Regions from separate parts of the Pseudarthrobacter sp. NPDC059871 genome, predicted to be linked through region 1. Evidence: riboswitches for the same ligand, from Rfam matches in the RefSeq annotation. Region 1 holds a riboswitch; the other holds the start of a gene.
The links. Region 1 has a riboswitch for glycine ahead of gcvP (aminomethyl-transferring glycine dehydrogenase). Riboswitches for the same ligand answer to the same signal wherever they lie in the genome.

Region 1 (3,407 bases):
AGGGCGGGGATCATGGCGACGCCTGCCGCGGACGGCGACATTCCTTCAAGCAGCTGCAGGTGCTGGGCCAGGAAAAGGATGAATCCGTTGAAGGAAAACAGGGCCAGGACGTTTGCGGTGATGGCCATGCTGAACACCCGGTTGCGGAAGAGGGACATGTCCAGCAGGGGGTGCGGCAGCCGGAGCTGCCGGCGGACAAAGACCACTGCCATGGCCAGGCCGAAGGCCATGGCACCAAGGCCGGTGCCGGACAATCCTTCCGTAGCAACTTCCTTGATGCCGTAGACCAGCGGCACCATCACCAGCAGGGACAGGGCGATGCTGGGAATGTCCACCTTCCCCGGTTCCGGATTCTTCGATTCCGGGATCAGCGCCGGACCCAGGGCGATCAGCGGCAACATGAGCGGCACTGCCACCAGGAAGACTGCGCCCCACCAGTAGTGCTCCACCAGCCAGCCGCCGAAGATCGGACCCAGGGCGGCCCCGCCGGAGAACCCGGCGGCCCAGATGGCCACGGCCAACCGGCGGCGGTTGGGCTCCGCAAAGATGTTGCGGATGAGCGAGAGGGTGGAGGGCATCAGCATGGCGCCAAAGAAGCCAAGGGCGGCTCGTCCCGCGATCAGCCATTCCGCCGTTGGCGCGAACGCCGTGGCGGCCGAGAGCGCCGCAAAGCCCAGGCTGCCGGTGAGGAGCAGCCGCCGCCGGCCGATCCTGTCGCCGAGGCTGCCCATGCACACCAGCAGCCCCGCCAGGACCAGGGGGTAGGCGTCCACGATCCAGAGCAGCTGCACCCCGGAAGGGTTCAGGGACTGGGCGATCGCGGGCAGGGCGAACGTCAGTGCCGTGTTGTCCACGGCCACCAGCAGTACGGGGAACATCAGCAGCGCGAGGGCCAGCCAGTCGCGCCAGGGTGCCCGTGGAGCAGTGGGTCCCTGGAGCTGGGGTTCGGCGGGGTGCGTCGAGGTGGTCATGGACTAACTATACCGTCCAGACGGTACAGTTTAGAACCGGGGTTGAGTTGAGCCTCCGGCACCCTGGGAGGGCATGATGGATGGCATGCCCCGAAAGCCAGTCGCCCGCGAAGCTGTCCTTGACTCCTTCGCCACCCTGCTGATTGAGGTGGGGGAGCGCGCCGCCACCCTGGACGCCGTAGCCCGCAAGGCCGGCGTTTCCAAGGGCGGTCTCCTCTACCACTTTCCAAACAAGGAAGCCCTGATTCAGGCGCTCCTGGACCAGTTGGACGCGTTCGCCGGAGAAGACGCCGATGCCATGGCCGCCGCCCCGGAAGGCGCGGCAGCCTACTTCATCAGGTCCTCGGTGTGGGGAGACACTCCCTTGGACCGGGCCATCGTCGCCGCCACCAGGCTGGCGGAGGTGGCGCATGAAGAAACCCGCCGACGTTTCGCTGCGATCCAGCAGCGGTGGCTCGACGAAATCGCCGCCGACGTGGGGCCGGCCCTGGCCAAGGCCGTGCTGTATATGGGGGACGGCCTCTACTTCAACGCCATGCTCTCCGTTGGCCCGGTCCCCGAAGGCGGCGCAGCCGCAGATGTGGACGAATTGCTGGCAGCACTGGAGCGGCTCCGGCGGTAGCAGGACATTTGCCCCGGGAGCCGTGGCGTAGGAGAATTAAGTGTTGTGGGAGCTATCACCTGACGGCCCCGCGAACACATCCAATTGAATAGCCTTTGATCTGCGGCGGGAGAGTCCTGCCACAACGTTCGGCAGGCGCCGTAGGAGCAAATCCTCCCCAGGAATCTCGCAGGCCCCTGTACCGCCGCGGCGAGGCACCTCTGGAAAGCAGCAGGCCGTCCAGGCACCCGTGATCGGCTGCCGGACCGTTGTGCTCACCGACGGTGCAAGCGGGTCCTGTCCATGCAGGCGCCGTGGAAACTCTCAGGTCCAATACAGAGCGGGGAGGGACCCGAATCGCTGTGGCGTACCCTGCGCCGCCTGAGTATCTGGAGTTCCCCCGTGACGGTTAGTTCAACCTCCACCACTTTCGTCGACCGCCACATCGGCGCCCGGCGCCAGGACCACGTCGACACCATGCTTAAGGCTGTCGGCTACGACAGCGTTGACTCCCTGGTCGATACCGCCGTTCCCCAGGTCATCCGCCAGGAAACGGCACTGAAGCTGCAGGACGCCCTCAGCGAGGTTGAGGTCCTGACCGAGCTGCGCCGGCTGGCGGGCAAGAACAAGACCGCCGTGCAGATGATCGGCCAGGGCTACTACGACACCATCACCCCCGCCGTGATCCGCCGCAACATCCTTGAGGCACCGGCCTGGTACACCGCCTACACGCCCTACCAGCCCGAGATCTCCCAGGGCCGGCTGGAGGCCCTGCTGAACTTCCAGACCATGGTCCAGGACCTGGTGGGCCTGCCGATTGCCAACGCGTCCCTGCTGGACGAAGCGACGGCGGTGGCCGAGGCAGTCCTGCTGATGCGCCGAGCGAACAAGGCCAAGCCTGCCGTGGACGGCAAGACGGTCCTGGACATCGACGTGCTGCCGCAGACCATTGCCATCGTCAAGGGCCGTGCTGAGGCGCTCGGCTTCGAGGTGGAGGTGGCCGACTTGTCCCAGGGGCTGCCTGACGGTGACATTAACGGCATCGTGCTCCAGCAGCCCGGCGCCTCGGGCCGCGTCTTCAACCAGGCAGATGCCATCGCCGCAGCCAAGGAACGCGGTGCGCTGGTCACAGTGGCCGCTGACCTCCTGGCGCTGACGCTGATCACTCCTCCGGGCGAGCAGGGCGCGGACATCGCCGTCGGCTCCACCCAGCGTTTCGGCGTGCCGCTGTTCTTCGGCGGCCCGCACGCCGCGTACATGGCCGTCCGCAAGGGGCTGGAGCGCTCGCTGCCGGGCCGCCTGGTGGGAGTCTCGAAGGACGACGCCGGAGTGCCCGCCTACCGCCTGGCCCTGCAGACCCGCGAGCAGCACATCCGCCGCGAGAAGGCCACGTCCAACATCTGCACCGCCCAGGCGCTGCTGGCCATCGTGTCCTCCATGTACGCCGTCTACCACGGCCCGGACGGGCTGAAAGCGATCGCGGAAACGGCGCACGCCCACGCCCGCACCCTGGCGGCGTCCCTCGCTGCCGCCGGAGTAGACGTGCTGCACACGAGCTTCTTCGACACCGTTACCGTTCGGGTTCCCGGCCGCGCTGCCGGCATTATTGCCGCTGCTGAGGTGCACGGCTATAACCTGCGCTCCATCGATGCGGACACGGTGGGCATTTCGCTTGATGAAACCACGACGGCGGCCGTCGTCGCCGAGGTTGCCGACGTCTTTGGCGCCTCCGTTGCCGGGAATTCCGTCGCCAACGACGGGAACTTCGCACTGGACGCCGGGGTGGAGCGGTCCTCCGGTTACCTGGAGCACCCGGTGTTCAACACGCACCGGTC
Region 2 (3,407 bases), on a different contig from region 1:
CGCCTACCGGGCCGGCACCAAAGGCGACGGCCACCGCGGACAGCGTTGCCGCCGTCGTGGTCTCATCGATGGAAATGCCCACCGTGTCAGCGTTGACGAAGCGAAGGTTGATGCCGCGCGCTTCGGCGGCGTTGATGACCTTGGCGGCCTTGCCCGGCACGCGCACGGTGAGGGTGTCGAAGAAGGAGTCGGTGACCAGTTCGCGGCCCATGGCGGTGAGCGCCGTGGCCAGGATCCTGGCGTTCTGGTGGGCGGTTTCTGCGATGGCCTTCAGTCCGTCCGGGCCGTGGTAAACGGCGTAGAAAGAGGACACGATGGCCAGCAGCGCCTGGGCGGTGCAGATGTTGGACGTGGCCTTCTCACGGCGGATGTGCTGCTCGCGGGTCTGCAGGGCCAGGCGGTAGGCGGGAGCGCCCGCGTTGTCCTTGGAGACACCCACGATCCTGCCGGGGAGGGTGCGTTCCATGCCCTTCTGCACAGCCATGTAAGCCGCGTGCGGACCGCCGAAGAACAGCGGCACGCCGAAACGCTGGGTGGAGCCGACGGCGATGTCCGCACCCTGCTCGCCCGGAGGAGTGATCAGCGTCAGCGCGAGCAGGTCAGCGGCCACTGTGACCAGCGCACCGCGCTCCTTGGCCTCGGCGATAACGGCGCTCTGGTCCCACACCCGGCCGGACACGCCCGGCTGCTGGAGCACGATGCCGTTGATGGCACCTTCAGGCAGGCCTGCGGAGAGGTCAGCAACCTCCACCTCGAAGCCGAGCGCTTCGGCGCGGCCCAGCACGATGGCGATGGTCTGCGGGAGACAGTCGGCATCAAGGACTGTCTTGCCGTCCTTGGCGTCCTTATTTTTGTTCGCCCGGCGCATCAGCAGCACAGCCTCGGCCACGGCAGTGGCTTCATCGAGGAGTGATGCATTGGCCACGGGAAGGGCGGTGAGGTCCTGGACCATGGTCTGGAAGTTCAGCAGCGCCTCCAGCCGGCCCTGCGAGATCTCGGGCTGGTACGGCGTGTAGGCGGTGTACCAGGCCGGCGCCTCAAGGATGTTGCGGCGGATCACGGCCGGGGTGATGGTGTCGTAGTAGCCCTGGCCGATCATCTGCACGGCGGTCTTGTTCTTGCCCGCCAGCCGGCGCAGCTCGGTCAGGACCTCAACCTCGCTGAGGGCGTCCTGCAGCTTCAGTGCCGTTTCCTGGCGGATCGATGCCGGAACAGCCACGTCCACCAGGCCGTCAACGCTGTCGTAGCCCACTGCCTTGAGCATGGTGTCGACGTCGGCCTGCCGGCGCGCGCCGATATGGCGGTCAACGAACGAGGTTGGAAGGGATTGAATCGTCATGAGGAACTCCAGGTCTGGCCGGCCAGGGTGGCACGGCATGGGATGGGTTCCTCCCCGCTCTGTATTGGACCTGAGAGATTCCGCGGAACCCTGCGTGGCGGGTTCGCTTGCACCGTCGGTGAACCTGGCCGAAACCGGGTTACTTTCCAGAGTTGCCTCGCCGTGACGGTACGGGGGCCTGAGAGATTCCTGGGGAGGATTTGCTCCTACGGCGCCTGCCCGGTGGTGCCGGGAGGACTCTCCCGTCACAGCTCGAAAGGCTATTCAACTGTGGGTGATTCGCCTCACACCGTACAGGTTGGTTGAAAGGAAAACAAATCCGATTGTCACACGATGGGCGGCAGCCGCCTTGTTGCGGCGGCGGAAAAATGGGGTTTGACATTCGATCGTGACCCGCACCACACTGGGTCCGGTGATCAGCACCGTGTCCGGCTGGCTCAGCTCATCGGAGCAGCCCGGGCCAACGTTGCCCCGGAAGGGTGTGGCCGCTGAGCACACCTAATTGAACATGCCTTCGACCTGCGGCGGGAGAGTCCTGCCGGGTACATTTAGCAGGCGCCGTAGGAGCAAACCCTCCCCAGGAAACTCTCAGGCCCATGTACCGCCGCGGACAGGCAACTCTGGAAAGCAGCCGGACCCGTTCCGGCTCACCGGCGGTGCAAGCGGCTTGGGCCGTGGAAACTCTCAGGTTCACTACAGAGCGGGGAGGAACCCAACTTCTGCGGCACCCAAAATGCCGCTTTATCGATGGAGTTCCCCATGGCGATTCATCCCCCCACGTCCAACGGCGAGCCGCCCCGCAATAACCCTCCTGCGGGCAGCGCCGCCCGCAGCGAGCCTCCCCACCTGGAGCGGCAGCTCACCAACCGGCACATCCAGCTCATTGCCATTGGCGGTGCCATCGGCACCGGCCTCTTCATGGGCTCCGGCAAGACCATCTCCGCGGCCGGCCCGTCCGTGATCTTCGTGTACATGATCATCGGGTTCATGCTCTTCTTCGTCATGCGCGCCATGGGCGAATTGCTCCTGAGCAACCTGAACTACAAGTCCTTCAGCGACTTCGCGGCCGACCTCCTGGGGCCGTGGGCAGGGTTCTTCACCGGCTGGACGTACTGGTTCTGCTGGGTGATTACCGGCATCGCTGACGTCATCGCCATTGCGGGCTACTCCAAGGAACTCTGGCCCGGACTGCCGCTCTGGATCCCGGGGCTTGCCACCGTGGCCATCCTGCTGCTGCTGAACCTCGCCACCGTCAAGGCCTTCGGCGAGACCGAATTCTGGTTCGCCCTCATCAAGATCATTGCCATCGCGGCGCTGATCATCGTGGGCCTCTTCATGATCTTCACCGGATTCCAGAGCGACGCCGGAACCGCCAGCTTCACCAACCTCTGGAGCCACGGCGGATTCTTCCCCAATGAGTTCATGGGCTTCGTGGCCGGCTTCCAGATCGCCGTGTTCGCCTTCGTCGGCATCGAACTGGTGGGCACCACTGCCGCCGAAGCCAAGAACCCGGAGCGGACGCTGCCCAAGGCCATTAACGCCATTCCCGTGCGTGTACTGCTCTTCTACGTGGGCGCCCTGATCATCCTCATGGCCGTCACCCCGTGGACCCAGTTCGCGGCCGGCCACAGCCCCTTCATCGGCATGTTCTCGCTCGCCGGGCTGGGCGCTGCAGCCACAGTGGTCAACCTGGTGGTCCTGACCTCCGCCATGTCCTCGGCCAACTCCGGCATCTACTCCACCTCGCGCATGGTGTTCGGCCTCGCGCAGGAGGGTGACGCCCCGGGCATCTTCAGCCGGCTGTCCTCGAGGAAGGTGCCCAGCAACGCGCTGTTCCTCTCCTGCGTACTGCTGCTCTCCGGCGTCGTGCTCATGTACGCCGGCCAGGACGTTGGCAAGGCATTCGAGATGGTGACCACCGTCTCTGCCGTCTGCTTCATCTTTGTCTGGTCGGTCATCCTGGCCAGCTACATCGCCTTCCGCAAGCGCCGCCCGCATCTGCATGACGCATCGAAGTTCAAGATGCCCGGCGGCATCCCCGTGGTGTGGGTGGTTTACGCGTTCTTCG

Region 2: another riboswitch for glycine. It lies ahead of gcvP (aminomethyl-transferring glycine dehydrogenase); the one in region 1 lies ahead of gcvP (aminomethyl-transferring glycine dehydrogenase).

The regions. Positions count from the first base shown of each region.
Region 1 is NZ_JBHWJV010000009.1:25,627-29,033, forward strand. Features, by position in the region: gene ACFV4R_RS12985 (MFS transporter) at 1-971, opposite strand, end outside; gene ACFV4R_RS12990 (TetR/AcrR family transcriptional regulator) at 1,057-1,593, shown strand; glycine riboswitch at 1,690-1,787, shown strand; gene gcvP (aminomethyl-transferring glycine dehydrogenase) at 1,975-3,407, shown strand, end outside.
Region 2 is NZ_JBHWJV010000002.1:471,770-475,176, forward strand. Features, by position in the region: gene gcvP (aminomethyl-transferring glycine dehydrogenase) at 1-1,339, opposite strand, end outside; glycine riboswitch at 1,496-1,594, opposite strand; glycine riboswitch at 1,855-1,953, shown strand; gene cycA (D-serine/D-alanine/glycine transporter) at 2,099-3,407, shown strand, end outside.